DNA from 3 places in the Rubrivivax sp. JA1026 genome. Region 2 is predicted to be linked to each of the others. Evidence: predicted binding sites of a transcription regulator. Region 2 holds the regulator's gene; each other region holds the start of a gene.

Region 1 (10,015 bases), on a different contig from region 2:
GCAGCGTCCAGGCGCACGAAGTCGCGGCCGTGTTCGGCGTCGAACGCGGCGACGATCTCCTCGTTCTCCGCCGTCAGCAGGCTGCAGGTGGCGTAGACCAGACGGCCGCCGGACTTGGGCAGGCGCGAGGCGCTGGCCAGGATGGCCTGCTGCTTGGCCTGCAGCTCCTGCACCGCCTTGGGCGACTGGCGCCACTTCAGGTCGGGGTTGCGGCGCAGCGTGCCCAGGCCCGAACACGGCGCGTCGATCAGCACGCGGTCGATCTTGCCGGCCAGGCGCTTGACGCGTTCGTCGCGCTCGTGCGCGATCTGCGCCGGATAGACGTTGGACAGGCCGCTGCGCGCCAGCCGCGGCTTCAGGTTGTCCAGGCGGTGGCCCGAGACGTCGAAGGCGTAGAGGCGGCCGGTGTTGCGCATCATCGCGCCCAGCGCCAGCGTCTTGCCGCCGGCGCCGGCGCAGAAGTCGACGACCATCTCGCCGCGTTTGGCACCGGTCAGCAGCGCCAGCAGCTGGCTGCCCTCGTCCTGCACCTCGACGCTGCCGTTGGTGAAGAGTTCGAGCTTGTTCAACGCCGGCTTGCCGTCGACGCGCAGGCCCCAGGGCGAATACGGCGTCGGCTCGGCGGTGATGCCGGCGGCGGCCAGGGCCTTGGCGGCTTCGTCGCGTTTGGTCTTCAGCGCGTTGACGCGCAGGTCCAGCGGCGCCGCGGCGTCCATCGCCTGCACCAGCGGCCAGAACTCCTCGCCGAGCTGCGTCTGCAGCGCGCCGGCCAGCCAGTCGGGCAGGTTGTGGCGCAGCTTGTCGGCCAGCGTCGTGCGGTCGACGGTGTTGACCTGGGCCAGCCACTGCTGCTCGTGCGGGCCGAGCGCGCCACGCAGGAAGTTGTCGCCGCCCTGCCAGCCGAGGATCGCCAGCCGGCGCTCGAGCGCGCCGCTGCCGCTTTGCGCCAGGTGCGCGAGCAGCAGGCGCTGGCGCAGCACGTTGTAGGCGGTCTCCGCGAGCGCGTGGCGGTCGCGCGCACCGAGCGCGCGGTGCTGGCGGAAGAACGCGGAGACGACGGCGTCGGCCGGCTGGTCCAGGCGCAGCACGCTGCGCAGCAGTTCGGTGGCGAGGTCGAGCAGGGCGTTCGGATGCATAGGGGCGCGATTATCCCGTGAGCGCGGCCCGCGCCCCGGATCGGGGCGCGACGGCGGCTGCCGCGGGCGGTTCAGACGAGCAGTTGGGCCTGGCCGTCGCGCTGGCGCACGACGCCGCCGTCGACGACCAGCGCGCCTTCGACGAACCAGCGCACGGCCTGCGGGTAGATGACGTGTTCGGCGGCGAGCACCCGGTCGGCCAGCGCCGCCTCGTCGTCGCCCGGCAGCACCGGCACCACGGCCTGCATGACGATCGGCCCGTGGTCGAGCTCGGGCGTCACGAAGTGCACGGTGGCGCCGGCGGCCTTGCAACCGGCCTCGATCGCGCGGCGATGCGTGTGCAGCCCCGGGAAGGCCGGCAGCAGCGACGGGTGCACGTTCAGCATGCACCCGGCGTAGCGGCGCACGAAGGCGTCGCCGAGGATGCGCATGAAGCCGGCGAGCACGACGAGGTCGGGCTCGTGGCGGTCGATCTCGGCGGCCAGCGCGGCGTCAAAGGCCTCGCGGTCACCGGCGAAGCCGCGGTGGTCGACGACGGCCGTCGGCACGCCGTGCGCGGCGGCGAAGGCCAGCCCCGAGGCGTCGGGCCGGTTCGAGACGACGGCCGCGACGAGCGCCGGCCAGCCTTCGGCGGCACAGCGCTGGACGATCGCCTCCATGTTCGAGCCGCGGCCGGAGATCAGGATGACGATGCGCTTCATGGGGCGCGCAGTGTAGCGAGCGGCCCCCCGCGACCTGAGACAATCGACGTTTTCCTTGTCCCGGCAAAACTCCATGCGACCCCGCGTTCTCTCGGGCATGCGCCCGACCGGCTCCCTGCACCTCGGCCACTACCATGGCGCGCTCAAGAACTGGGTGCGGCTGCAGGACCAGTACGACTGCTTCTATTTCGTCGCCGACTGGCACGCGCTGACCACGCACTACGAAGAGCGTGACGTCATCGAGAAGAACGTCTACGAGATGGTGATCGACTGGCTCGCCGCCGGCCTGGACCCGGAGAAGAGCACGATCTTCATCCAGAGCCGTCTGCCCGAGCACGCCGAGCTGTTCACGCTGCTGGCGATGGGCACGCCGCTGGGCTGGCTCGAACGTGTGCCGACCTACAAGGACCAGATGGACAAGCTGAAGGACCGCGACCTCGCGACCTACGGCTTCCTCGGCTACCCGCTGCTGCAGGCCGCCGACATCCTGATCTACAAGGCCGCCTACGTGCCGGTCGGCGAAGACCAGGCCTCGCACGTCGAACTGACGCGTGAATGCGCGCGGCGCTTCAACAGCCTCTACGGCCGCGCACCCGACTTCGCCGAGCAGGTGGCAGCGACGCTGGCCAAACTCTCCAAGGACGACCAGCGCTACTTCGAGAAGCAGCGCAAGGCCTTCGGCGAGACCGGTGCCGCCGAGGCGCTGGCCAAGGGCGAAGGCATCCTGAAGAAGGCGGCAGGCCAGGTCGAGGGCTGGACGGCGCACGACAGCGAACTGCTGGCCGGCCACCTGAAGGGCAGCGGCAAGAGCATCCTCGTCGAGCCGCAGGCGCTGTACACCGAGAACGCGCGCCTGCCCGGCCTGGACGGCGCGAAGATGAGCAAGAGCTACGGCAACGCCGTGCTGATGCGCGACGACCCGGACACCGTGGCCAAGAAGGTGCGCGGCATGGTCACCGACCCGGCGCGCGTGCGCCGCACCGACCCGGGCACGCCGGAGAAGTGCCCGGTCTGGGCCTTCCACAAGGTCTACAGCGACGAAGCGACCCAGAGCTGGGCCAGCCAGGGCTGCACGTCGGCCGGCATCGGCTGCCTGGAGTGCAAGCAGCCGGTCATCGACGCGATCGTCAAGGAACAGCAGCCCTGGCGCGAACGCGCCGCAGCCTTCACCGCCAACCCCAAGCAGGTGCACTGGATCGTCGAGATGGGCACCGAGCGTGCGCGCACGGTGGCCCGGCAGACGATGAAGGACGTCCGGGAAGCCATGGGCATTTCTTACTGATCCCCCCCGGAGCGCTCACGCGCTCCCCCCCAGGGGGGCGCCGCCAGCGGCCCGGCAAAGCCGGGCCGCGGCGGCCGCTTGAGGCGCCGTGTGCGTGCTGGCGGGGATTGAAGGTGCGCTGCTCTGGCAAACGCTTCTTCGCGGAGTGAGTGCGCGTTGATGGCCCGCCGCGGCGGGCGATAGACCGAGCAAGGAGACACGATGGCGCTGCAGACGATCGAACTCGACCCGGGCGTGACGCCGGTGGCCACGGTCATCGTGCTGCACGGGCTGGGCGCCGACGGCACCGACTTCCTGCCGATGGCCGACGAGCTGCGGCTGGAGGCGCTGGGGCCCGTGCGCTGGGTGCTGCCGCGCGCGCCCGAACGGGCGGTGACGATCAACGGCGGCTACCGCATGCGCGCCTGGTACGACATCCTCGGGCCGGACGCGCCGCGCCGTGAAGACGAGGCCGGGCTGCGCGAGTCCTTCGCCGCGGTGCAGGCGCTGGTCGAGCGCGAGATCTCGCGCGGCGTGCCGGCTTCGCGCATCGTGCTCGCCGGCTTCTCGCAAGGCTGCGCGATCACGCTGGGCGGCGGACTGCGCCTGCCGCACCGGCTGGCCGGCCTGGCCGGGCTGTCGGGTTATCTGCCGCTGCCCGAGACACTGGCCGCCGAACGCCACCCGGCGAGCACCGGCACGCCGGTCTTCCTGGCCCACGGTCGCGACGACGGCGTCGTGCCGCTGGTGCGCGGCCAGGCGGCGCGCGAGGCGCTGCGCCGCGAAGGCTTCGAGGTCGAGTGGCACGACTACCCGATGGAACACTCGGTCTGTCTCGAGGAAGTGCAGGCGCTGCAGCGCTGGCTGCTGAAGGTGCTGGCCTGAGCCGGCGGCGTCAGCCGAACCAGCCCTGCAGGTACCAGCCGCCGGCTGCGTCGTCGGCCGGCAGGCGTTCGCGGTAGACCCAGACCAGCGCGCCGTCCTCGGCCTGGGCGACGAAATAGTCGCGCACCGCCAGGCCGCCGTCCCACCAGCCCGATTCGATGCGCTCCGGCCCGGCCAGCACACGCAGCGGCCGGCCCTGCCATTGCGGGCGCTCGTGGCGCTCGGGCAGCGGCTGCGGTGCGTCCAGCAGCCACACCGGGCGGTGCAGCGCGGCGCGCCGGCGCCGTGCGGCTGCAGGCACGACCGGCGCGGCACGCGCCAGCAGCGAGGCGATCAGGGCCTGTGCCGGGTCGGTTGCCGGTTCAGGCGGTGCAGCGACCTGCGCCACCACCCGCGGCGGGGCTGACGGGTGCCGGCCGTGCCGCACCGACGGCGCCGGCACGCGCCCCAGCGGCAGCAGCCGCGTGCCGCATTCCGGGCGGTGGTCGGGCTGCGGCGCCAGGCGCAGCACCTGCTCGTCGCCCAGACGCGCGCGCAGGCGCTCCAGCAGGCGCAGCAGGCCTTGCGCCTGGCCCTGGCGCGACGGGAACAACTCGGCGTTCGGCGCCGGCGCGTGCACCGCCTCACGGCATTCGAGTTCCAGCTCCAGCGTCGGCGCCACCAGTTCCAGCCGGCCCAGGCGCTCGCGCAGCAGCAGTTGCAGGTGCCCGGGGTCGAGCGAAGGCTCGGCCAGCTCCAGCCGCAGCCGCGTGGCCGGCAGCGCGTCGCCACGGCAGCGGTCGTGGCGCATGCCCAGCGTGAAGGCGGCGATGCGCACCTGGCGCGCCTGCGCCCAGGCCACCAGCCGCGCCAGCAGCACGCCGGCGCCGTGCAGCACCTGGGCCGTGGTGTCGGCACGCGCGAAGAGCTCCAGCCGGCTCTCGAAGACCGCCGGCGGCACGAGCGGCTCGCGCGGGTCGGCGGCGTGGCCCAGCGTCTGGTCGAGTTCGGCCAGCAGCGTGGTGCCGAAGCGGCGGGCGACGCCGTCGCGCGGCAGCGCCTGCAGTTCGCCCAGCGTGTGCACGCCCATGCCCTGCAGCACCGCGGCGTGCTCGCGCCCGGCGTCCAGCAAGGCCAGCGGCGCGCCGGCCAGCACGGCCTGCAGCGCCGCCAGCCGGTCGCCCGGCAGGAGCATGAAGCCCGTTTGATCGCCCCGCCAGCGCGCCAGCAGCGAGGCGGCGCGCGCCGTGGGCGCGCTGGCGAGGGCCAGTGCATGCCCCAGCGGCTCGACGGCGGCCTGCAGCCGCTGCAGCAGCCGCGGCCCGCCGCCGAAGCAGCGCAGGCTGGCCGCCACCTCCAGCAACACCGTGGCCGGCGGCTCCGGCACGACCATCGGCGTGAAGGCCAGCGCGGCGTGTGCCAGCGCCGTCAGCGCGGCGGCGTCGCGCACCGCGTCGGCCTCGCCGTGCACCAGATCGGGCGCCAGCGCCAGCGCGGTGCCACGCCGCATGCCGGGCTGCACACCGCGTTCGGCGGCCCGGCGGTCGACGACGGCGATGCGGTGCGCGGCCAGCAGCGCCAGCGGCCGGGCGGCCTCGGCCGCACCCAGCGTGGCGCGCCAGGACTCCAGCGACAGCCGCGGGGCGTGCAGCGCGATCCAGAACACGGGGAGCCTCCGGCGGAACGGCTGGTGGGCAACGCGAACGGGCGAACAGGAGAACGGGCGAACGGCCGGACAGGTGGGCAGACGGCAACGCCGACACCGGGCCCTGCCGCGGCACCCCGACGCTCGCCCGCGCGCCCACGGCGCCCGGTCAGCCGCCCTCGCCCTCCGCGTCGTCGATCGGCTCGGCCAGGTGGGCGCGGTTCGTCGGCGCCGCATAAGGTTCGGGCCAGAACTCGACCAGGCGGCGCACACGGCCGGCGGCGAGATCGCAGTCGAAGAACGAGATCACACGCGCCTGCTGCACGCCGTCGGTGACGCCGACGTCGGACACCGCGTCGTGCGCCCCGCCGACGACGCGGTGCAGCCGGAAACGCCAGGGCCCGTTGGCCGGGTACTCCTGGTTCATGCGCACGAAACGGTCGGCACCGCGGAAGCGTTCGCCGGACTGCGGCCAGTCGAGCACGAAGTCCTCGGTCAGCAGTTCGCCGACCGAGGCGAAGTCGTTGCTCGCCATGCGGCGCCAGAACTCGTGCACCAGCGCCGCGGCACCCACGGCCGGGCCGACGGCGGCCGACGACGGCGAAACATCGAGCGCGGGCGAAGCCGGCACGGCGGCGCCGCCGGCGAGAAAGGCGGGAGAGTTCATGGTTGCAGGACCTCCTGGGTGAACGCAGTGCGGGCCACCGGCGTCGCGGCGCGGGCCCGCGCCGCAGCCGGCAGCACCGGAGGCAGGGCCAGCGCCAGCGGCTGGGCCAGCGGCGGGCCGCGGCGCTTGAGCAGGTGCACACGCAGCGCGTCGGCGCCCGCGGCGCAGAGCCACAGCCGCAGCGGCGCGACGCTGGGCCGGGTGCGCGCGGCGTCGTCGCGCAGCACGAAAGCCGGGCCGTCGTGGGTCTGCGCGGCCAGCTGCAGCCGGCGCAGCGCGTCGGCCGGCAGGCGCGCCGGCAGCCAGGCGAGCACGGCGCCGACCTGGCCCGAACGCAGCGCCTGTTCCAGCGCCCACAGCACGTCGGCAGCCGGCAGCGGCCCACGCGCGCGGCCGCGCTGCGCCTGGCGGCTGCGCACGACGAACAGCTGCGCCAGGTCGAGCCCGCATTCGGCCAGCGCCCAGCCGAAGGGCAGCGCCGGCGGGTCGAACAGCATCACGCAGCCCTCGGCACGCTGGACCGCGGCCAACGCTGGCGCCAGCAGCCGCATCTCGCCCAGGCCGGCACGCGGCAGCAGCAGCTCGGTGAGCACTCGCGAGGGCCAGCCGCCGCCGGGCAGCACCGCGTCGAGCGCGGCGAAACCGCTGGGCCAGGTGGTCTCGTGCTGGCGACCGAGCTGGTGCGCGCGCCACAGCGCCGGGTGCAGGTCTTCCAGCGCCGCGGGCCGCGGCGGCACGGCCGGCGCAGAGGGCGGAGAAGGCTGCACCACAGGGGCCGGCACGGCCCCCTCGCCGGCCGGCGCCGGCGGCACAGGAGGCACCACCGGGGGCGGCTCCGGCCACGGCCGCCGCGCACGCCGCCCCTCCGCCGGCACGGCAGCCGGCGGCGACGGGGCGAACAGGGGCAGCGTCTCCATGATGGAGACTGTATGTCCATACAGTATTCGCCGCAAGCACCGGAAACCGCAGCCAGCGGCATCCGGTCACGTTCAGCCGGGCACCGCCTCCAGCGACAAGACGGCCGGCCGCCCCGGCACGAAGCCCACGCTCAGCACCGGCACCGGCTGGCGTGCGACGAGCGCGGCCTGCGTCGCCGCGCGCCCGGCCTCGTCGGCGACGAAGAGGCCGACCAGTTCGCCGGCCGCCAGCGCCTGCGCCGCACGCTCGACGGCTTCGGCGTGCGCCGCCGCGTCCTCGTGCGCCGGCACCCAGGCGACGGCGCCGGCGCGGCGCAGCAGCGCGCCCAGGCCGGGGCTGGCGAGGCGCTGCCGGTCGACGACCCAGCGCAGCGGCCGCGGCCCGGCGGCCGCCGGCAGCAGCAGGTCGGCGCCGGCCGGCGCCGGGCCGACGAGCAGCGCGGCGCCGTCGGCCGGCGGCAGCACCGAGCCAGTCACACGCAGCCGGCGCACCAGCCGCCCGTGCAGCAGCGCGCGGCAGCGCAGCAGGTACTCGGGCACGAACCAGAACACGGCCCCGGCAACGAGCGCGTTGACGACGCCGGCGACGAGGAACACACCCGGGATCGACAGCCCCGCGCCCAGCAGCGCACCGGCGCCCAGCGCGCTGGCGATCATGAACAGCGCGTTGAGGATGTTGTTGGCGGCGATGATGCGGGCGCGGTGCGTCGCCGGGCTGCGCAGCTGGATCAGCGCGTACATCGGCACGCTGTAGACGCCGGCGGCCAGCGCCAGCAGCACCAGGTCGGCCATCACGCGCCAGTGCGCCGGCTGGGCGACGAAGGCGGAAACCGGCATCAGCGCCGAGGCCGGCAGCGCGTGGGCGGCGAAATACAGGTCGACGGCGAAGACGCTCATGCCGGCCGCGCCCAGCGGCACCAGGCCGATCTCGACGTGGCGCCGCGACAGCGTCTCGCACAGCAGCGCGCCGACGCCCACGCCCACCGAGAACAGCACCAGCAGCAGCGAAGCCACCTGCTCGTCGCCGTGCAGCACGTCCTTGGCGAAAGCCGGGAACTGCGACAGGAAGACCGCGCCGAAGGCCCACATCCACGAGATGCCCAGCAGCGAGCGGAAGACCACCGGGTCTTCGCGCGACAGCCGCAGGTTGCGCCAGGTCTCGCTGAACGGGTTCCAGTTGATCGTCAGATCGGGCTGCGGCGCCGGCGAACGCGGCACCGCCTGCGCCACCAGCCGGCCGAGCAGCGCCACGCCCAGGCAGGCGGCGGCCACCAGGCGCGCGCCGGCCTCGGGCACCGCCATCAGCAGGCCGCCGGCCAGATTGCCCAGCAGGATGGCGACGAAGGTGCCCATCTCGACCAGGCCGTTGCCGCCGGTCAGCTCGCGTTCGTCCAGGTGCTGCGGCAGGTAGGCGTACTTCACCGGGCCGAACAGCGTCGAGTGCAGCCCCATGCCGAAGACGCAGGCCAGCAGCATGACGGCGTCGGTGCGCACGAAGCCCCAGACCGCGGCGGCCATGATCGCGATCTCCAGCGACTTGACCCAGCGCGCCAGCAGCGCCTTGTCGTGCTTGTCGGCGAGCTGCCCGGCGGTGGCCGAGAACAGCACGAAGGGCAGGATGAAGACCGCGCCGATCACCAGCCCGGCCAGCGACGGCGGCATCCAGGCCAGCTGCAGCTCGTAGGTCGCCATCACCGTGAAGGCGAACTTGAACAGGTTGTCGTTGCCGGCGCCGAGGAACTGCACGGCGAAGAACGGCGCGAAGCGGCGCTGGGCCAGCAGCGCGAACTGGTTCGGGTGGCCGCCGCTCATCGGCGCCCCTGCGGCAGCAGCCGGCGCACCGTCAGGCCGCCACCGGCGCCAGCGCCTCGCGCAGGAAGCCGCCGGCCAGCGCGAGCGCGGTGTGCGCCTCGTCGAGCACACGCCCCATCGTCACGAAGCCGTGGATCTGGCGCTCGAAGCCGACGTACTGCACGCGGTTGCCGGCCGCCGACAAGGCGTCGGCGTACTGCAGGCCCTCGTCGCGCAGCGGGTCGTGGCCGGCGGTGATGACCAGCGCCCGCGGCAGCCGGCTCAGGTCGGGCGCCAGCAGCGGCGAGGCGCGCCAGTCGGTCCACTGCGCCTCGTCGGGCACGTAGTGGCCGCGGAACCAGGCGATGCTGTCGTTCGTCAGCAGATAACCCTGGCCGTTGGCGGCGTGCGAAGGCGCGACGGCGCGCATGTCGGTCACCGGGTAGATCAGCAGCTGCGCGGCCAGCGGGTCGTGGGCATCGCGTGCGGCGATCGCCGCCACCGCGGCCAGGTTGCCGCCGGCGCTGTCGCCACCGACGGCCACACGCGCGGGGTCGATGCCGAGTGCGGCGGCCTCGCGCCGCGCCCAGCGCACGGCGGCGACGGCGTCGTCGACGGCGGCCGGGAAACGGTGCTCGGGCGCCAGCCGGTAGTCCACCGACAGCACGGCGCAGCCCGAGGCCAGCGCCAGCGTGCGGCAGACGACGTCGTGCGTGTCCAGGTCGCCGATCGTCCAGCCGCCACCGTGGAAGTAGACGAGCAGCGCCAGCACACCCTCGGCCGGCCGGTACAGGCGCAGCGCGAGGCCGGCGTCGGTGGCCAGGTCGCGCACCTCGGCCACCGACGGAGGCTCGGGCTGGGTGAAGGCGCGGCGCTCGGCGTAGAAGCGCCGGGCTTCGGCCGGCTGCAGCGTGTGCACCGGCGGCACACGCTTGTCGATCATCAGGTCCAGCAGCGCGCGGGCTTGGGGGTCGAGCATCGGGGGTTCCTGGCGGGACGGTGGCGTGCACGCGACGCGTGCGGCGGCCGGCGG
Region 2 (10,015 bases):
AAGTGAGCTACGGCCGCATCCCGGCCGGCTCGGTGGTCGTCAGCGGCTCGCTGCCGGCGGCCGACGGCAGCCACAGCCTGTATTGCGCGGTGATCGTCAAGCAGGTCACGGCGGCCACGCGCGCCAAGACCAGCATCAACGACCTTCTCCGGGCCTGAGCCCCGGCAGGATCGACGAAAGGATCGGCATGTCGGGCAACATGGAACGGGTCCTCCGCCTGATGGCGGAGAAGAACGCCTCCGACGTCTACCTGTCGGCGAACACGCCGATCCTCATCAAGATCCACGGCCAGATCCTGCAGCTGTCGGACCAACTGCTGAGCCCGACGCAGACGCGCCAGCTGCTGGCCGAGCTGCTGACGCCGCACCAGCTCGAGGAGCTCGACGACACCGGCGAACTCAACGTCGGCATCGGCATCCCGCGTGTCGGCAGCTTCCGGCTGTCGGCGTTCAAACAGCGCGGCACCGTCGCCGCGGTCTTCCGCTGCATCCCGCACCAGATCCCGGCGCTGGACACGCTGGGGCTGCCGACGATCCTGTCGCAGCTGGTCACCGAGAAACGCGGCCTGATCCTGATGGTCGGCGCCACCGGCACCGGCAAGAGCACGACGCTGGCGTCGATGCTGGAGTGGCGCAACCAGCAGGTCACCGGCCACGTGCTGACGATCGAGGACCCGATCGAGTTCCTGTTCTCGAACAAGAAGTCCATCGTCAACCAGCGCGAGGTCGGCCGCGACACGCAGAGCCTGCAGATCGCGCTGAAGAACGCGCTGCGCCAGGCGCCCGACTGCATCATGATCGGCGAGATCCGCGACCGCGAGACGATGACCGCGGCGACCTCGTACGCGCTGTCGGGCCACCTGGTGCTGGCCACGCTGCACGCCAACAACAGCTACCACGCGCTCGGCCGCATCCTGTCGTTCTACACGCCGGAAGCGCGGCCGACGCTGCTGTCGGACCTGGCCTCCGGGCTGCGTGCGGTGATCTCGCAGCGCCTGCTGCGTGCCACCACCGGCGGGCGCGTGCCGGCCGTCGAGGTGCTGCTCAACACCAAGCTCGTCTCCGAGCTGATCGAGAAGGGCGACCTCGCCGGTGTCAAGGAAGCCGTCGAGAAGTCGCTGGCCGAAGGCTCGCAGACCTTCGAGCAGGACCTGGCGCGGCTGATCAACGAAGGCGTCATCACGCGCGAGGAAGGCCTGGCCTACGCCGACTCGCCGACCAACCTGCTGTGGCGGCTGCAGAACGAGCCCGCCGGCGGCGCCACCGCCAAGGCCGCGCCGCCCAAGCCGGCCGACGACCTGGAGCCGGCGACCTTCACCGAGATCACGATCGACGTGCGCCCCGACGACGGCCGCAGCGGCGCCGCCCCCTGGACGGTGCGATGAACAACGCCCTTCGCCTGGCCGAGCAGCTGATCGCGCGCCGCTCGGTCACCCCCGAAGACGCCGGCTGCCAGGCCTTGATCGCCTCGCGCCTGGCGGCGCTGGGTTTCGAGTGCGAGACGATCGTCTGCGGCCCGGAGAACTTTCGCGTCACCAACCTGCTGGCGCGCCGCGCCGGCGGCCTGCCGGGCCCGGTGCTGGCCTTCGCCGGCCACACCGACGTCGTGCCGACCGGCCCGCTGGACCGCTGGACCAGCGACCCCTTCGTGCCCAGCCACCGCGACGGCCGGCTCTACGGCCGCGGCGCGGCCGACATGAAGAGCTCGCTGGCGGCGATGGTCGTCGCCGTCGAGGAGTTCATTGCCGCGCAGCCGCGCCACGCCGGCGCCATCACCTTCCTGCTGACCAGCGACGAAGAAGGCCCGTCGGTCGACGGCACGGTGCGCCTGGTCGAGCTGCTGCAGCAGCGTGGTGAACGCCTGGACGCCTGCATCGTCGGCGAGCCGACCTCGGTCTCGCGCCTGGGCGACATGGTCAAGAACGGCCGCCGCGGCTCGCTGTCGGGCCGGCTCACCGTGATCGGCAAGCAGGGCCACATCGCCTACCCGCAGCTGGCGAAGAACCCGATCCACGTCTTCGCGCCGGCGCTGGCCGAACTGGCGGCGATGCGCTGGGACGAAGGCAACGCCTTCTTCCCGCCGACGAGCTGGCAGGTCAGCAACCTGCACGGCGGCACCGGGGCGAGCAACGTCATCCCGGGCGAGCTGGTCGTCGACTTCAACTTCCGCTTCAGCACCGAGTCCACGCCCGAGTCGCTGCAGGCGCGGGTCGCCGAGGTGCTGGCGCGCCACGGCGTCGAACACCGGCTGGAGTGGACGCTCTCCGGCCGTCCCTTCCTGACGACGCCCGGCCCGCTGATCGCCGCCCTGAGCGCGGCCATCGTCACCGAATGCGGCGTCGAGCCCGAGCTCAGCACCACCGGCGGCACCTCCGACGGGCGTTTCATCGCCGCGATCTGCCCGCAGGTCGTCGAGTTCGGGCCGCTGAACGCCACCATCCACCAGATCGACGAACACGTCGACGCGGCCTCGGTCGAGACGCTGAAGAACGTCTACCGCCGCACGCTGGAACACTATCTCCGATGACCCTGATCGAGCTGATCGAGACCTCCAGCGCCCGCCTCGCCGAGGCGGGCGTTTCGTTTGGGCACGGCACCACCAATGCCTTCGACGAAGCCGCCTGGCTCGTGCTGTGGAAGCTGGGCCTGCCGCTGGACGCGCTGGACGAACACGCCGCGCGTGAACTGTCGGCCGCCGACGTCGCCGGCTGCGAGACGTTGCTGGCCGAACGCATCGCCACGCGCAAGCCCGCCGCCTACCTGACCGGCGAAGCCTGGCTGCAGGGCGTGCCCTTCAGCGTCGACGAACGGGTCATCGTGCCGCGTTCGCTGATCGCCGAGCCGCTGGCCGACGGTGCGATCGACGCCTGGCTCTCGGACCAGACGCGGCGCGTGCTGGACCTGTGCACCGGCAACGGCAGCCTGGCCGTGCTGGCGGCGATGGCCTGGCCCGAGGTCGAGGTCGACGCCAGCGACCTCAGCGCCGACGCGCTGGCCGTCGCCGCGATCAACGTGGCGCGCCACGGCCTGCAGTCGCGCATCCGATTGCGCCAGGGCGACGGCCTGGCGGCCGCCGACGGCGTCTACGACCTCGTGCTCTGCAACCCGCCCTACGTCAACGCCGAGGCGATGGCCGCGCTGCCGGCCGAGTACCGCGCCGAGCCCGAGCTGGCGCTGGCCGGCGGTGCCGACGGCATGGACTTCGTGCGCCTGCTGCTGGCCGAGCTGCCGCGCCACCTGTCGCCGCACGGCGTGCTGGTGCTGGAGATCGGCCACGAACGCGCGCATTTCGAAGCCGCGTTCCCGCGCCTCGAAGCTGTCTGGCTGGAAACCAGCGCCGGCGAGGACCAGGTGCTGCTGCTGACCGCGCAAGCGCTGGAGGCCGGCCTGTGATCACGCTGCGCAACATCACGCTGCGCCGCGGCGTCAAGGTCGTGCTGCAGAACGCCAACCTGGTGCTGCAGCCGGGCGAGAAGGTCGGCCTGATCGGCCGCAACGGCGCCGGCAAGTCCAGCCTGTTCTCGCTGCTGACCAACCGGCTGCAGGCCGACAGCGGCGACGTCGAGATCCCGCCGCGCTGGCGCCTCGGCGAAGTGGCGCAGAATATGCCCGAGACCGACGACGGCGCGACCGACTTCGTGCTGCAGGGCGACATCCCGCTCGTCGAGGCCCAGGCCGCGCTGGCCGCGGCCGAAGCCTCGGGCGACGGCCACGCGATCGCCGAAGCCCACATGCGGCTCGACGAAGCCGGCGCCTTCGACGCGCGTTCGCGTGCCCAGGCGCTGCTGCTGGGCCTGGGCTTCCGCAGCGACCAGCTCGACGCGCCGGTGAACAGTTTCTCCGGCGGCTGGCGCATGCGGCTGCAGCTGGCGCGCGCGCTGATGTGCCCGGCCGACCTGCTGCTGCTCGACGAACCGACCAACCACCTGGACCTGGACGCGCTGGTCTGGCTCGAAGCCTGGCTCAAGCGTTTCGACGGCCTGATGGTCGTCATCAGCCACGACCGCGAGTTCCTCGATGCGATCACCCGCGTCACCGTCCACCTCGACGACTGCACGCTGACGCGCTACGGCGGCAACTACAGCACCTTCGAGGAGATGCGTGCCGAACGCATGAGCCAGCAGCAGGCGGCGTTCGCCAAGCAGCAGGAGAAGATCGCGCACCTGCAGCGTTTCATCGACCGCTTCAAGGCCAAGGCGACGAAGGCAAAGCAGGCGCAGAGCCGGGTCAAGGCGCTGGCGCGCATGGAAAAGCTGGCGCCGGTGCTGACCGCCAGCGACTTCGAGTTCGAGTTCCGCGAGCCGGTCAGCCTGCCCAACCCGATGCTGTCCCTCGACGGGCTGGTCTGCGGCTACGGCAGCACGACCATCGTCCGCAACGTCAGCCGCTCGGTGCTGGCCGGCCAGCGCATCGGCATCCTGGGCGCCAACGGCCAGGGCAAGTCGACGCTGGTGAAGACCATCGCGCGCGCGCTGCCGCCGCTGGGCGGCACGATGACCGAGGGCAAGGGCCTGGTCATCGGCTACTTCGCGCAGCAGGAGCTGGACGTGCTGTCGCTGGGCGACGGCCCGCTGATGCACATGGTGCGCCTGGCGCGCGACGTCGGCCCGGCGGCGCGCGAGCAGGAACTGCGCGACTTCCTCGGCCGCTTCCGCTTCACAGGCGACATGGTCACGCAGGCCGTCGGCTCGCTGTCCGGCGGCGAGAAGGCACGCCTGGTGCTGGCGATGCTGGTCTGGCAGCGCCCCAACCTGCTGCTGCTCGACGAGCCGACCAACCACCTGGACCTGACGACACGCGAGGCGCTGTCGATCGCGCTCAACGAGTTCGAAGGCACGGTGATGCTGGTCAGCCACGACCGCGCGCTGCTGCGCGAGACCTGCGACGAGTTCTGGCTCGTCAGCCGCGGCGGCGTCGAGCCCTTCGACGGCGACCTCGACGACTACCAGCGCTGGCTGCTGGAGGTCTCGCGCGCCACGGCGCGTGGCCAGGAACCGCCGCCGCCGCCGCGGCCGGCGGCGTTCGTGCCGGCAACGCCGGTGGAGAGCAAGGCCGCCCAGCCGGCGCGTCCGGCGCCCCAGCCGAGTGGCGACCGCCGCGAAGACCGCAAGCAGGCCGCGCAGGCGCGCCAGGCGCTGGCCAACCGCACGCGCCCGCTGCGCAACGAACTGGCGCAGATCGACACCCGGCTGGAAAAGCTGGCCGCCGAGCGCGCCGAGCTGGAGGCCCAGCTCGCGTCCGGCACGATGTCCGGCGCCGAGATCGCCGAAGCCGGCCGGCGCCTGAACCACGCCGCCGCCGAGACCGGCATGCTCGAGGAACGCTGGCTCGAGCTGCAGACCGAGATCGAGGCGCTGCAAGCCGAAAACTGAGGTCGATGCCGGCGCCGCCGGCTTCGACCCTTCGCGCCGTCGGCGTATCAAGTTGTGCGCAACCGAGTTGCGCGCAACTGTCTACAGTGCGGCCCATGGCCTCGACCGACGCCCCCGCCCTGCTGCCGCTGGAACGCCAGCTCTGCTTCGCGCTCTACGCGGGCTCGCTGGCGATGACGCGGCTGTACCGGCCGCTGCTCGACCCGCTGGGCCTGACCTACCCGCAGTACCTCGTGATGCTCGTGCTGTGGCACGAAGGCCGGCAGACGGTGTCGGGCATCGGCGAACGGCTGGACCTGGAGTCCGGCACGCTGACGCCGCTGCTGCGGCGGCTCGAACGCGCCGGTCTGGTGCGCCGCGAGCGCGACGAGGCCGACCAGCGCCGCGTCTACGTCGAGCCGACCGAAGCCGGCGTCGCGCTGCAAGACCGGGCCGTCGAGCTTCAAGGCCGGCTGCTGGCCGGCGTCGACTGCGACGCCGCCGAACTGGCCGTGCTCGTCGAGCGTGTTCAGGCGCTGCGCCGGCGCATCAACGAATCCCTTCCCCGCGCGGCCTGAGGCCGCCCGTCACGACGCCACTGCAAGGAGACTTCCCATGGCCATCGAAAAAGCGCTCTACACCGCCCGCGGCACCGCCACCGGCGGCCGCACCGGCACCGCCAAGTCCGACGACGGCCGTCTGGACATCCAGCTGTCGACGCCCAAGGCGCTGGGCGGCGACGACGGCGCCGGCACCAACCCCGAGCAGCTCTTCGCCGCCGGTTACGCCGCCTGCTTCATCGGCGCGCTGAAGGCCGTCGGCGCCCGCCACAAGAAGGCGATCCCCGCCGACGTGGCCATCCACGCCGAAGTCTCGATCGGCCCGCACGCCGGCAAGCCGGGTGCGTTCGGCATCGCCGTCGCGCTGACGGTGTCGCTGCCGGGCTTCGAGCGTGCCGAAGCCGAGGCGCTGGTCGCCGAGGCGCACGAGGTCTGCCCGTACTCCAACGCGACGCGCGGCAACGTCGACGTCGCGCTGTCGGTCGCCTGACGGCGGCTCAGGTGCGGCGCGCCAGCAGGTCCAGCATCAGCTCGATGCGAGCCTGCGCCGGCGTCGCCGCGCCGTAGTGCGGCAAGGCGCCGTCGGTCGTGCCGACGACGCCGCCCGCCAGGCAGCGCGAGGCGCGCACCACGGCCACCCCGGCCGCCGTCGCCCGCGCCGCCGCCTCGCGCAGCGCCGTGTGCACCGTGCCGTTGCCGGTGCCGGCGATCACCAGGCCGTCGACGCCGTCGGCCACCAGCGCATCGACGATGCGGCCGCTGGCGCCAGCGTGGCTGGTGACGATCTCGACGCGCGGCCATTGGCCCGGCGGCACCTCGCCGACCGGCGCGGGATGCAACTCAGGCGCCGGCCAGTCGCGCAGCCGGCGGAAGACGCCGTCTTCGACCAGCGCCAACGCCCCGGCGTCGCCGGCGGAGAAGGCGTCCAGCTGCCAGCCGTGCAGCTTGCGCAGCTCACCGCCCGCCCAGACCTTGCCGCCGAAGGCGACCAGCACGCCGCGGGCGCCGGGTTCACGCGCCAGGCGCACCGCGTCGAGCAGGTTCTGCGGGCCGTCGGGCGACGGCGCGCTGGCCGGGCGCATCGCGGCGGTCAGCACCACCGGCTTGGGCGCGGCCAGCGTGCGGTGCAGGAACCAGGCGGTCTCCTCCAGCGTGTCGGTGCCATGCGTGACGACGACGCCGGCGACCTCGGGCCGGGCCAGCCGCGACTGCAGCTCGCGGCGCAGCAGCGCCCAGGTCGCGTGGTCCATGTCGCAGCTGTCCAGCCGCGCCAGCGTCCAGGTCTCCAGCGCCTCGCCGGCCAGCGCCGGCACCGCCGCGGTCAGCTGTTCGGCCGACAGCGCGCCGGCGTCGTAGCCGACGAGATCGTCGCCGCGGGCAGCCGTGCCGGCGATCGTGCCGCCGGTGGCGACCAGCGCGACGACACGCGATTCGCTTTGCATTCCGTGGTCCTCTGGATGAAAATACAGTGATCTGGATGAATCTCCAGTCTCAAAGACCGGATCACGCGATGGACGACAGCCCCAAGCTCACGCCGCGACAGCAGCAGATCCTCGACCTCGTGCAAAGCGCGATCGAGCGCACCGGCGCCCCGCCCACCCGGGCCGAGATCGCCGCCGAGCTGGGCTTCCGTTCGGCCAACGCGGCCGAGGAGCACCTGCAGGCGCTCGCCCGCAAAGGTGTCATCGAACTCGTCGGCAACACCTCGCGTGGCATCCGGCTGAAGTCTGACACACTGCGTGCGCTCGCCGAGGCGCGCCTGTCGCAGCACGGCAAGCAGTTCAGCCTGCCGCTGCCCAGCCTGGCGCAGCTGACGCTGCCGCTCGTGGGCCGCGTCGCCGCCGGCAGCCCGATCCTGGCGCAGGAACACATCGACCAGAGCTTCGTCGTCGAGGCCTCGCTGTTCCAGCGCAAGCCCGACTACCTGCTGAAGGTGCGCGGCATGAGCATGCGCGACGCCGGCATCATGGACGGCGACCTGCTCGCGGTGCAGAAGGCGCACGAGGCCAAGAACGGCCAGATCGTCGTCGCGCGCCTGGGCGACGACGTCACCGTCAAGCGTTTCCGCCGCACCAAGGCGGCGATCGAGCTGATCCCCGAGAACCCCGATTTCCAGACCATCGTCGTGCCGCTGGCAGGCAGCGACCAGGGTTTCGAGCTCGAAGGCATCGCGGTCGGCCTGATCCGCAACACGATGCTGATGTGAGCGTGATGGCCGCGCCCTACGCCCGTCGCACGCTGCCTTCGGCGCCGCCGCTGCCGGGGCCGGCGCGCCCGCCGCGCGCCCCCAAGGCGCCGCGGCCGCTGAAGGCGCGCACGGCCGACGAGTGCGAGCTGCTCGAACAACTGCCCAACATCGGCCCGTCGATTGCCGGTGACCTGCGCCTGCTCGGCATCCAGCACCCGCGCGAGCTGGCCGAACACGACGCGCTGGCGCTGTACCGCGCGCTCTGCGACGCCACCGGCAAGCGGCAGGACCCCTGCGTGCTCGACACCTTCATGGCCGCCGTCGACTTCATGCGTGGCGCCGAGCCGCGCCCGTGGTGGAGCTACACCGCTGAACGCAAGGCCCGGCACGGCGTCGTCTGAAACCGTCGGCAGGTTTTGCTGATCGCGGCGAGTCCTGCCATACCGGGTCCGACTGCCGCGCCTGATCGCCGCGCCTGACCGCCGCGTCCGATCCCCCGCCTGCCGGGGCTGCGTGGCCGGCATCGCGCCGCGTCGGCGTGCAGCCGGCGCCGCGGCCACGTGCGCGTGGCTCACGCAGAACTGACCGGCATCGGCCACGCTGTTCGGCGCTTAAACCTGGGTCGAGCCGCACACAATGGACTCAAGCAGCGCCATTCGTGGCCGATATCACGCTCATGACCAGTTCGAGCATGTCGCCCTGGAACACCTCGCATCAAGCGGACAACGCAGGTTTCGGTCGCACCCCGGTGCCGCCGCCGTCGTTGCGCACCGCGCCGACGGCTGCCTGGGACCGCTTCGTCTTCTGGTTGACGGCCCCCGCGGCCAAGGACGCGGCGCCGCCGCTGAGCCAGTTGCCGCGGGCGCGGCAGCAGTTCCTGGACAGCCTGCACGATCTCGCCGGGGCTGACGTCGGCCGGCTCGCCGAGCGCATCGGCCAGGCCCGCACGCTGCGTGAACTGTGGCACCTGCGGGCCGACGTCTACCGCGTCGTCGCGCTGCACCGCAGCCAGTCGGAGGCCGAGCGCCGCGTCACCCGCCTGAACGCCCACTTCCCCAAGCGCGGCCGCAACCGGCTGAAGGCGCCATGAACACGCTCACCCTGCGCTCCGTCGCCCGTGCGCCGATCGCGGTCCACCCGGTGGTCGGGGCGGTCGCGCTCGCCGGCCCGCGCCTGGCGCGGCTGGCCGAGCGCCGGGCCTTCGTGACGACCAAACACGACTTCCTCACCGCCGTCGAAGGCCTGGAAGGCTCGCACGCCGAATGGGTGCGCCGCCAGATCCGGGCCGCCGAGCAGCCGTCGGACCTGTGGCTGCTGCGCGGCACCGTGTTCGAGGCGCTGGCCGACGCCGGCCAGTCGGCGCTCGAGCCGCTGCTGCGCGCCAGCCTGGACACGCTGTTTCGCTGCGGCGCCCCGGCCACCGACTTCCTGTCCAGCCGCGTCCTGACGCGCTGAACCCACCGCCGGATCGCGCGGTAGGCGCAGCGCGCGGCGCTGGCCAGAATCGGCGCCATGACGACGCCGGACGGCCCTGCGGCGACGCCGCCTCCGCCCTCGCCCGCGCCTGTGCTGCGGCTCGAACTGCTGCGCCGGCACCGGCTGCACGCCGGCGCCGTGGTGCACGAGCTCAGCCGCAAGGACGCCGCGCTGCTGGCCATCCTGGCGCTCGACGGCAGCGCCGCGCGCGAGCAGCTGGCGCGCTGGCTGTGGCCCGGGGCCGACCCCGCGCGTGCGCTCGCCAGCCTGCGCCAGCGGCGCTTTCGCCTGGCCCGCTGCGCCGGGCAGCCCGTCGTCGACGGCGACGAGCGCCTGCGCCCGGCAGCCGCACTCCGACACCCGGCACTCGACCCCGACGGCGCGCTGGCCGCCGACGCCTCGGCGCTGGACGGCGACTGGCTGGAAGGGCTCGCCTTCGAC
Region 3 (10,015 bases), on a different contig from region 2:
CGATGACCTCGCCGGCAAAAGCCTGGATGACCGCCGTCGGCAGCACCTGGGCGAGTTCGGTGATGTGGGTGCAGCCGAGCACGCCGCCGACACGCTGCTGCAGCCCCTTGCGGAAGCCGCGCGCGAGGTTCAGGCCGATCAGCGAGCGGTAGGCCTCGCCGTGGTCGTCGCAGTGGCCGGCGTAGGGCATCCAGCGGGTCCTGGCGCCGGCGTCGACGACGTTCAACGAGGTGTCGACGACGAGCCGGATCAGCATGTCGTGGATCGGCGTGCCGGCCGGGCGCACTTCGCCGGCCAGGCGGGCGTCGCGGGTCTTGGTGTCGATAAGCGTCGCGTCGACCTCCCACAAACCGTCGTCCCGGGCATAGACCTGCACGTCGATCTGACGACGGTGCTTGAGCTGGCGTCGGGCCGCGGCGGGAGGAAGACTCATGGAGGAGGACAGGGCCGGCGGCTGGCCGCTGAAAAAGCGGCGGCAATGTAGCACGCGGCGCCGCGGCCGGCAGGCGGCGGCTGGACAAGCCCTGGACGGCGCTCGGGTGCGCGCCGTCGGCGCTTCACGCGACGATCAATCGAGCTCGGGATCGCCGTCATCGGCGGCGCCGATCGACGGCACGACACGGCGGATCACGTCGCCGTCGAAGCCCCGGCCGGCGAGAAAACGCATCTGCTTCGCGCGGCCGGCCGCATCAGCCGGCACGCTGCCGAAACGCCGGCGCCAGACCTCGCGTGCACGGTCCAGCTCGGTGCTGCGGGCCTGCTCGAGCGTCTGGGAGACCAGCTCGGGCGCCAGGCCCTTGGCCTGCAGGGTCTGGCGCAGGCGGCGGCTGCCGAAACGCGCGCCCTGCGTGAGCACCGACTCGGCGACCCGCGCCTCGCTCAGCAGCCCGGCGGCCTGCAGTTCGTCGAGTGCACGCGCGATGCGCTCGGCGGCGCTGGCGTCGGGGCCGTCCTCGGCGTGGCGGGCGAGCTTGCGCTCGAGCTCGGCACGCGAATGTTCGCGCTGCGCCAGATAACGCAGCGCGCGGCCTTTCAGCGAGGGGGCGGAGAAAGCCATCGAGGTGTCGACCGGGCCGGGTGACGGAGCATCACCCGGCCCCGGAAAGCCACCGGGGCGCGCTCGCGCCCCGGCCGCCGGCCTCAGGCGCCGGCTTCGGCGCCTTCGGCGGCGGGCAGCTGCGGAATGCCGAGCGACTCACGCACCTTGTTCTCGATCTCGCGGGCGATGTCGGGGTTCTCGCGCAGGAACTCGCGCGCGTTGTCCTTGCCCTGGCCGATCTTCTCGCCGTTGTAGGCGTACCAGGCGCCGGACTTCTCGACGATGCGGGCGTTGACACCCATGTCGATGATCTCGCCTTCGCGGCTGATGCCTTCGCCGTAGAGGATGTCGAACTCGGCGGTCTTGAACGGCGGCGAGACCTTGTTCTTGACGACCTTGACCTTGGTCTCGCTGCCGATGACCTCGTCGCCCTTCTTGATGTTGCCGGTGCGGCGGATGTCCAGGCGCACCGAGGCGTAGAACTTCAGCGCGTTGCCGCCGGTGGTCGTCTCGGGGTTGCCGAACATGACGCCGATCTTCATCCGGATCTGGTTGATGAAGATGACCATCGTGTTGGTCTTCTTGATCGTCGCCGTGAGCTTGCGCAGCGCCTGGCTCATCAGCCGCGCCTGCAGGCCGGGCAGCGAGTCGCCCATCTCGCCTTCGATTTCGGCCTTGGGCGTCAGCGCGGCGACCGAGTCGACGACGATCAGGTCGATCGAGCCCGAACGCACCAGTGCGTCGACGATCTCCAGCGCCTGCTCGCCGGTGTCGGGCTGGCTGATCAGCAGGTCCTGCAGGTTGACGCCCAGCTTCTGCGCGTACTGGATGTCCAGCGCGTGTTCGGCGTCGATGAAGGCGCAGGTGCCGCCGGTCTTCTGCATCTCGGCGATGACCTGCAGCGTCAGCGTCGTCTTGCCCGACGACTCGGGGCCGTAGATCTCGACGACGCGGCCGCGCGGCAGGCCGCCGACACCGAGCGCGACATCCAGGCCCACCGAGCCGGTGGACACGACCTGGATGTCCTCGATCACCTCGCCTTCGCCCAGGCGCATGATCGATCCCTTGCCGAACTGTTTCTCGATCTGGGCAAGAGCGGCCTGCAGGGCCTTGGCTTTCTCGGCGTTCAGCGGTTTCGGGGCGTCCATCGGGTTCTCCTTGATTGGCGCCGATTATTGCAGAAACTGGATATTCGTACAGTTCTTTGGTGGGCCCTCGACGGTGGGGTGAGCGCCGACTACACCCTGCCCTGTATCAAGAGGCAAGCCGTTAAAATTTCCACAGCCAGAGCCCGACGACGGGCCCGCCGACGGAGACAGTCATGCGCATCCTCATCGCCGAAGACGACCAGGTCCTGGCCGACGGCCTGTTGCGCTCCTTGCGCGCCTCGGGTTACGCGGTCGACCAGGTCGGCAGCGGCACCGAGGCCGACGCCGCGCTGTCGGCGCACGAGTTCGATCTCGTGATCCTCGATCTCGGCCTGCCCAAGCTGCATGGTTTCGACGTGCTCAAGCGCCTGCGCGCGCGTGGCGCGTCGGTGCCGGTGCTGATCCTCACCGCGGCCGACAGCGTCGAGCAGCGCGTCAAGGGCCTGGACCTGGGCGCCGACGACTACATGGCCAAGCCGTTCTCGCTGCAGGAGCTGGAAGCGCGCGTGCGTGCGCTGACGCGCCGCGGCCTGGGCACCGCCTCCAGCGTCATCAAGCACGGCCCGCTGACCTTCGACGCCACCGGCCGCGTGGCCTACCTCAACGACCAGATGATCGAGCTGTCGGCACGCGAGCTGTCGCTGCTGGAGGTGCTGCTGCAGCGCTCGGGGCGCCTGGTCAGCAAGGACCAGCTCGTCGAGCGCCTGTGCGAGTGGGGCGAGGAAGTCAGCAACAACGCGATCGAGGTCTACATCCACCGCCTGCGCAAGAAGATCGAGCAGGGCCCGGTGAGGATCGCCACGGTGCGCGGCCTGGGCTACTGCCTGGAGAAGATCGCGGCCTGACGGCCCACCCCCGAAGCCCCCCGGGACCTGCGCCCTCGACGGGGCGACACCCGCGGACCGGCGCAGCAGGCCCCTCGGCGTCCGCCCGGGAAGACCAGACGGTATCCTGAAGACGCATGGCGGCCCGCGAACAACGCTCCCTCTTCGGCGAGATCCTCGACTGGATGCTCGCGCCACTGCTGCTGCTGTGGCCGATGAGCGTCGCGCTCACCTGGCTGGTGGCGCAGAACATCGCCAACCGCCCCTACGACCGCGAGCTCGGCGTGATGGTGCGTGTCATCGCGCGCCAGGCCGCGGCCGAACACGAGATGCGGGCGCGCGCCAGCGACGCCGCGCGCCGCAGCCTGGAGCAGGCGGCGACGCAGCTGCTGCGCCCCGACGACAACGACAGCCTGTTCTTCCAGGTGCGCGGCGCGCGCGGCGAGCTCGTCGCCGGCGACGCCGACCTGCCGGTGCCCAGCGACGGCCCGCCGACCGTCGAGCCGCGTTTCCGCGACGACGTGATCCGCGACGAGCCGGTGCGCGTGGCCTACCTCTGGACCGGCGAGGACGCCGGCGGCAACGCCGGGCTGATCCAGATCGCCGAGACGGTGGACAAACGTTCGCGCCTGGCCACCGAGATCATCAAGGGCGTGATCCTGCCGCAGTTCGTCATCCTGCCGGTGGCGGTGCTGCTGGTGTGGCTGGCGCTGGCGCGCGGCATCCGCCCGCTGTCGGACCTGCAGCAGCGCATCCGCCAGCGCGACAGCACCGACCTGTCGCCGATCGAGGACCGCCACGTGCCCGAGGAGGTGGCGCCGCTGGTCGGCGCGATCAACGACCTGCTCGGCCGGCTCGACCAGTCGATCGCCGCCCAGCGCCACTTCCTCGCCGACGCCGCGCACCAGCTGAAGACGCCGCTGGCCGGGCTGCGCACCCAGGCCGAGCTGGCCGAACGCGAACTCGACTTCGGCCGCGGCGACACGCAGTCGATGAAGCACTCGCTGCAGCAGATCGCGCTGTCGAGCCAGCGCGCGGCGCACATGGTCAACCAGCTGCTGTCGATGGCGCGCGCCGAGGACAAGGAGCAGGCCCTGCGCAAGCAGGACGTCGACCTCGCCGCCACGGTGGTCGAGACGGTGCGCGACTTCGTGCCCAAGGCGATGGAGAAGCACATCGACCTCGGCTACGAGGGCCCCGACCCCGACAGCCGCGACGCCCGCCTGTGGGGCCAGCCGGTACTGGTGCGCGAGATGGTGCGCAACCTCGTCGACAACGCGCTGCAGTACACGCCCGCCGGCGGCACCGTCACCGCACGCGTGATGCCCGACCCCTTCGGCCAGGTGCTGGTGCTGCAGGTCGAGGACACCGGCCCGGGCATCGCGCCGGCCGAGCGCGAGCTGATCTTCCAGCCCTTCTACCGTGCGCTGGGCACCGACGTCGACGGCAGCGGCCTGGGCCTGGCCATCGTGCAGGAGATCGCCAACGTGCACGGTGCCGAGATCGGCGTCACCGACGCCGAGCTGCGCCCCGGCAGTGCGCACGGCACGCCCGGCGCGGTGTTCACGGTGCGCTTCCCGCTGAACGGCGACGAGGCGGCCGAGGGGTGAGTCGCGGGGTCAGAAAGCCTGGGGTCAGGTCTCGCGAGACCTGACCCCGCCATGTCGCGTCATGCCGATGCACGCGGCCGATGCGCGCGTCAACTCATCATCAGCCGTCGGCTGCGCGCCACGGACATCAGGATCCCCAGCCCCAGCCCCAGCGTCACCATCGCCGTGCCGCCGTAGCTGACGAAGGGCAGCGGCACGCCGACCACCGGCAGGATGCCGCTGACCATGCCCATGTTGACGAAGGCGTAGGTGAAGACGCTCAGCGACATCGCGCCAGCCAGCAGGCGCGAGAACACCGTCGGCGCCTCGCCGGCGATCATCAGCCCGCGGAAGATCAGGAAGACGAAGGCGAACAGCAGCAGCAGCACGCCGGCCAGCCCGAACTCCTCGCAGAAGGCGGCGAAGATGAAGTCGGTGGTGCGCTCGGGGATGAACTCCAGGTGGGTCTGGGTGCCGTTCATGAAGCCCTTGCCGGTCAGCCCCCCGGAGCCGATGGCGATCATGCCCTGGATGATGTGGAAGCCCTTGCCCAGCGGGTCCTGCATCGGGTCGAGCAGCGTGCAGACGCGGTGGCGCTGGTACTCGCGCAGGATCGGCCATTCGACGCCGGGCTGGCAGATCGTCGGCTCGGCGATGACCAGCGCGATGATGCCGGTGGCGCCCAGCACCAGCACCGGCACGATCAGCTTCCACGACAGCCCGGCGAAGAAGATCACGTACAGGCCGCCGGCCAGGATCAGCAGCGAGGTGCCCAGGTCGGGCTGGTGCATCACCAGCAGCACCGGCACGCCCAGCAGCGCCGCGGCGACGAGGAAGTCGGGCACGCGCAGCAGGCCTTCGCGCTTCTGGAACCACCAGGCGAGCATCAGCGGCATCGCGATCTTCAGGATCTCGCTGGGCTGGATGACGATGCCCAGGTTGAGCCAGCGTGTCGCGCCCTTCTTCGTGATGCCGATGCCCGGCAGCGCGGTCAGCACGACCAGCACGACGCCGACGACGTACAGCGGCACGGCGATCTGCTGCAGCCGCTGCGGCGGCACCTGCGCGACGACGAACATCACCACGAAGGCCAGCAGCATGTTGCGGCCGTGGTCGACGAAGCGCGTGCCGTGGTCGTAGCCGGCCGAGTACATCGTCACCAGGCCGATGGCGACCAGCAGCAGCAGCGCCGCGGCGAGCGGGCCGTCGAAGCCGGAGAACAGCGTCCTGACACGCTGCAGCACCGAGGGACGTTCGAACACCGCGTTCATGGCCGGGCGATCCTCTGCGGGGCGGGCACGGCGGCACCGACCGGCGGCGGCGCGAGCGCCGGGGCCGGCCGGCGTTCGTCCGGCCGCAACGGCGCCGACGGGGCCGACGCGGCCGGCGCAGCGGCCACCGCCGCACCGGCGGCGGCGATCTCCACCGCGATCGGGCCCTGGCCGGGCAGCGGCACGTCCTCGGCGCGCCGCGGCGTGCCGAGCGGCGCGCCGGAGCGGCCGCTGCGCACCGCGGCCAGGTCCTCTTCGCTCGGGTACTGGCCGAGCAGCAGGTAGTCGATGACGCGCCGCGCGATCGGCGCCGCCGACGCGGCACCGAAGCCGGCGTTCTCGACGATCACCGCCAGCACCACACGCGGCGCCTCCATCGGCGCCACCGCGGTGTACAGCGCGTGGTCGCGCTTGTGCTCCTCGAGCTTGGCGGCGTTGTACTTCTCGTTGGAGCGGATCGTCACCGCCTGCGCCGTGCCGGTCTTGCCGCCGCTGGTGTACGGCGCCCCGGCGAAGGCGCCGGCGCCGGTGCCTTCCAGCACCACGCCCTGCAGCGCGCGCATCACCACGGCGACGTTCTCGGGCTTGAGCGCCAGCGGCTCGCGCGGCTGGGCGGCGACCTGGCGCCGTTCGCGCGTGATGACGTCCTCGACCTCGCGCACCAGGTGTGGCGTGTAGCGCTGGCCGCCGGAGGCCAGCGTGGCCATCGCGTTGGCGATCTGCAGCATCGTGAAGTGGTTGTAGCCCTGGCCGATGCCCAGCGAGATCGTCTCGCCGGCGTACCAGCGCTGCTGGTCGGCGCGCTTGTAGGCGCGGCGCTTCCAGTCGGTGGACGGCAGCACGCCGGTGACCTCGCCCTCGAGGTCGATGCCGGTGCGCTGGCCGAAGCCGAACGGCGCCATCAGGTCGTGGATCAGGTCCACGCCCATCTCGTTGGCCAGCGAATAGAAGTAGACGTTGCTGGACTTGACGATCGCGCGGTGCATGTCCACCGGCCCGAGCGCGATGTCGCCGTGGCTGCGGAAGGTGTGGTTGCCGAAGGTCCAGCTGGCGTTGTCCTGGATGACCGTCGAGGCGCTGCGTTTGCCCGACTGCAGCGCGGCCATCGCCATGAACGGCTTGTAGGTCGAGCCCGGCGGGTAGGTGCCGCGCAGCGCGCGATTGAGCAGCGGCCGGTCGATGCTCTCGTTGAGCTCGCGCCAGCTCTCGACGTCGATGCCGTCGACGAACAGGTTGGGGTCGAAGCTCGGCTTGCTGACGAAGGCCAGGATCTCGCCGTTGCGCGGGTCGATCGCGACGAGTGCGCCGCGGCGCTCGCCGAACAGCTGCTCGACCAGCGCCTGCAGCTTGATGTCGATGGACAGCACGAGCTTGTTGCCCGGCGTCGGCGGGTGGCTGGCCAGGCGGCGCACGGCGCGGCCGTTGGCGCTGGTCTCCACCTCCTCGAAGCCGGTGGTGCCGTGCAGCTCGCGCTCGTAGCTCTGCTCCAGGCCGAGCTTGCCGATGTACTCGGTGCCGCGGTAGTTGTCCTGCTGCTCCTCGGGCCAGTCGGACATCGCCTTCTTCTCGGCCTGGTTGATGCGGCCGATGTAGCCCAGCAGGTGGCCGCCGACCTCGCCCAGCGGGTACTGGCGGAACAGCCGCGCCTTGACGTCCACGCCCGGGAAGCGGAAGCGCTGGGCCAGGAAACGCGCCACCTCCTCGTCGCTGAGCTTGGTGCGGATCGGCAGCGACTCGAAGCCCTTGCTCTCCTCGAGCTGGCGCTTGAAGCGGCGGCGGTCGCGGGGCTGGATCTCGACGTGCTCGGCGATGCGGTCGATCAGCTCGTCGAGCTCGACGTCGCCGATGCGCGACGGCGTGATCTCCAGCGTGTAGGCCGAGTAGTTGGTGGCCAGCACGACGCCGTTGCGGTCGACGATCAGGCCGCGGTTGGGCACGGTCGGCACGACGGCGATGCGGTTGTTCTCGGCCTGCGTCGCCAGCTCGTCGTGGCGCACCACCTGCAGGTACACCAGGCGCGCGGCGAGCAGGCCGAAAGCGACGAGAACAAAGGCCGCGGCGGCGATCAGCCGGGCACGGAAACGCCCGAGTTCGAGCTCGAGGTCCTTGATCTCGGTCACAGCGGCCGATTCTCGTCCGGATCCGGCGCGCGGCGCTGCGGCGCCAGCAGCACGATCGTGACGAGCGGCCAGATGAGGGCCTCGATCACCGGCGCCAGAAACATCCACCAGCCGGGGAACATGCCGCCGGCGGCCAGGCGCACGACGAGCGCGACGAGGTGGGCGGCGAAGAACAGCGGCGCGATCTGCAGCGCCTGCTCGACGACCCCGAACCACAGCAGCCGGCGATGCACGAGGGTCGCGGCATAAGCCAGCAGCGAGTACGCCAGCGCGTGCTGGCCGAGCAGCGCGCCCTGGTGCACGTCCAGCAGCAGACCGAAGAAGAAGCCGACGCCGACACCGACGCGGCGCGGCTGGTGCACGGCCCAGAACACCAGCACCACGGCGAGCAGGTCCGGGATCGCCGGGTGGCGCCCGAACGGCAGCAGCATGAAGGCGAAGGCCAGCAGCAGCGTCAGCGCGATGAAGAAGGGGTTGACCGGCAGCAGCAGCTGGTCGGAGCCGCGGGGCATGATCATCGGCGGCCGCTCCCCTTGCGCCGCGCGACCTCGGGCGCCGCCGGCGCCGGCTCGGGCCGCGGCGGCAGCATCGCCGCCAGCGGCTCCAGCACCAGCACGTGGCGCACGCCGTCGCTGCCCGCCGCCGGCGCCAGCGTGATGCGCGCGAAGCCCGATTCCGAGCGCCGTTCGACCGCCACCACCTTGGCCACCGGCAGGCCCGGCGGGTAGACGCCGTCCATGCCGCTGGTCTGCAGCTCGTCGCCGGCGCGCACGTCGTCGTTGGCCGAGGTGAAGCGCAGCTCCATGCCGCCGGCGACGCCGAAGGCGGCGCCGCGCTGCTGGGTGCGCACGTTGAGCACCGGGATCGCGGCGTCCTTGTCGACGAGCAGCGTGACCTCGGAGGTCAGCGCGAAGACGCGCGTGACCTGGCCGAGCACGCCGTGCTGGTTGACGACCGGCGAGCCGGCGACCACGCCCTGGGCCTGGCCGCGGTCGATGACGACCTTGCGCGAGTACGGGTCGGCAGCGTCGTACAGCACCTCGGCGGCCTGCGAGCGCACCGCCAGCGCCGGCTTCAGGTCCAGCAGCGCGCGCAGCCTGGCGTTCTCGGCGGCCAGCGCGCCGGCACGCGCCAGCTGGTCGGCGCTGAGCGCCAGCTGCGCCTGCGCCTCGCGCTCGGCGGCGCGTGCGGCCTCCAGGCCGCGCAGGTAGTCGGCGCCGCCGAAAACCAGTTCGACCGGCACCGCCAGCGCCCGCTGCACCGGCAGCAGCACGATGGCGATCGCCTCGCGCACCGGATCGGCAATGCGCAGCCGCACGTCGGCGACCATCAGGAAGAAGGCCAGCGCGGAGAAGAAGACGAGCTTGGTCAGCGCCGGGGTGCCCTGGCGGAAGAAGGGCGGCGGCGTGCGGTCGAGCGTACCCAGCGGCATGTCGGCTCGCGGCGGGTCAGGACAGGCGGCGCGCGCCCAACGGCCGGCCGGCCGTGCGGGGACACGCGTCGCAGGGGTTCACGCCGTCACTCGGACGTGAAGATGCTTCCCAGGCGCTCCATGCGCTCCAGCGCCATCCCGCAACCGCGCACGACGCAGGTCAGCGGGTCTTCGGCGACGAGCACCGGCAGGCCGGTTTCCTCGGCGAGCAGGCGGTCCAGGTCGCGCAGCAGCGCGCCGCCGCCGGTGAGCATCATGCCGCGCTCGGCGATGTCGGCACCGAGTTCCGGCGGCGTCTGCTCGAGCGCGTTCTTCACCGCGCTGACCATCTGGTTCAGCGGGTCGGTCAGCGCCTCGAGGATCTCGTTGGAGCTGATCGTGAAGCTGCGCGGCACGCCTTCGGAGAGGTTGCGGCCCTTGACCTCCATCTCCTTGACCTCGGAGCCGGGGAAGGCGCTGCCGATGTTCTTCTTGATCGCTTCCGCCGTCGGCTCGCCGATCAGCATGCCGTAGTTGCGGCGGATGTAGTTGATGATCGACTCGTCGAACTTGTCGCCGCCGACGCGGATCGAGCCCTTGTAGACCATGCCGC

The links. Region 2 encodes LexA, which represses DNA repair genes until DNA is damaged. Its sites were predicted from a motif close to ACTGTATNNNNATACAGT; they were not measured.
Region 1: the regulator LexA is predicted to act here: its motif matches at 7,199-7,216, upstream of imuA (translesion DNA synthesis-associated protein ImuA).
Region 3: the regulator LexA is predicted to act here: its motif matches at 2,223-2,240, upstream of recA (recombinase RecA).

What each region holds. Positions count from the first base shown of each region.
Region 1 is NZ_JAALCQ010000001.1:162,243-172,257, reverse strand. Features, by position in the region: gene G5B56_RS00805 (RsmB/NOP family class I SAM-dependent RNA methyltransferase) at 1-1,136, opposite strand, end outside; gene purN (phosphoribosylglycinamide formyltransferase) at 1,208-1,837, opposite strand; gene G5B56_RS00795 (tryptophan--tRNA ligase) at 1,911-3,119, shown strand; gene G5B56_RS00790 (alpha/beta hydrolase) at 3,321-3,983, shown strand; gene G5B56_RS00785 (DNA polymerase Y family protein) at 3,994-5,628, opposite strand; gene G5B56_RS00780 (nuclear transport factor 2 family protein) at 5,777-6,274, opposite strand; gene imuA (translesion DNA synthesis-associated protein ImuA) at 6,271-7,011, opposite strand; gene G5B56_RS00770 (MFS transporter) at 7,264-9,003, opposite strand; gene G5B56_RS00765 (alpha/beta hydrolase) at 9,035-9,961, opposite strand.
Region 2 is NZ_JAALCQ010000009.1:230,962-240,976, reverse strand. Features, by position in the region: gene dapD (2,3,4,5-tetrahydropyridine-2,6-dicarboxylate N-succinyltransferase) at 1-158, shown strand, start outside; gene G5B56_RS16015 (PilT/PilU family type 4a pilus ATPase) at 188-1,384, shown strand; gene dapE (succinyl-diaminopimelate desuccinylase) at 1,381-2,526, shown strand; gene prmB (50S ribosomal protein L3 N(5)-glutamine methyltransferase) at 2,523-3,392, shown strand; gene G5B56_RS16000 (ABC-F family ATP-binding cassette domain-containing protein) at 3,389-5,371, shown strand; gene G5B56_RS15995 (MarR family winged helix-turn-helix transcriptional regulator) at 5,467-5,928, shown strand; gene G5B56_RS15990 (Ohr family peroxiredoxin) at 5,966-6,400, shown strand; gene G5B56_RS15985 (asparaginase) at 6,408-7,352, opposite strand; gene lexA (transcriptional repressor LexA) at 7,421-8,116, shown strand; gene G5B56_RS15975 (helix-hairpin-helix domain-containing protein) at 8,122-8,499, shown strand; gene G5B56_RS15970 (hypothetical protein) at 8,775-9,188, shown strand; gene G5B56_RS15965 (hypothetical protein) at 9,185-9,553, shown strand; gene G5B56_RS15960 (AAA family ATPase) at 9,611-10,015, shown strand, end outside.
Region 3 is NZ_JAALCQ010000002.1:143-10,157, forward strand. Features, by position in the region: partial or broken gene G5B56_RS03720 (DUF2889 domain-containing protein) at 1-433, opposite strand, end outside; gene recX (recombination regulator RecX) at 569-1,057, opposite strand; gene recA (recombinase RecA) at 1,141-2,187, opposite strand; gene G5B56_RS03735 (response regulator transcription factor) at 2,361-3,032, shown strand; gene G5B56_RS03740 (sensor histidine kinase) at 3,149-4,621, shown strand; gene rodA (rod shape-determining protein RodA) at 4,711-5,871, opposite strand; gene mrdA (penicillin-binding protein 2) at 5,868-7,991, opposite strand; gene mreD (rod shape-determining protein MreD) at 7,988-8,509, opposite strand; gene mreC (rod shape-determining protein MreC) at 8,506-9,423, opposite strand; gene G5B56_RS03765 (rod shape-determining protein) at 9,510-10,015, opposite strand, start outside.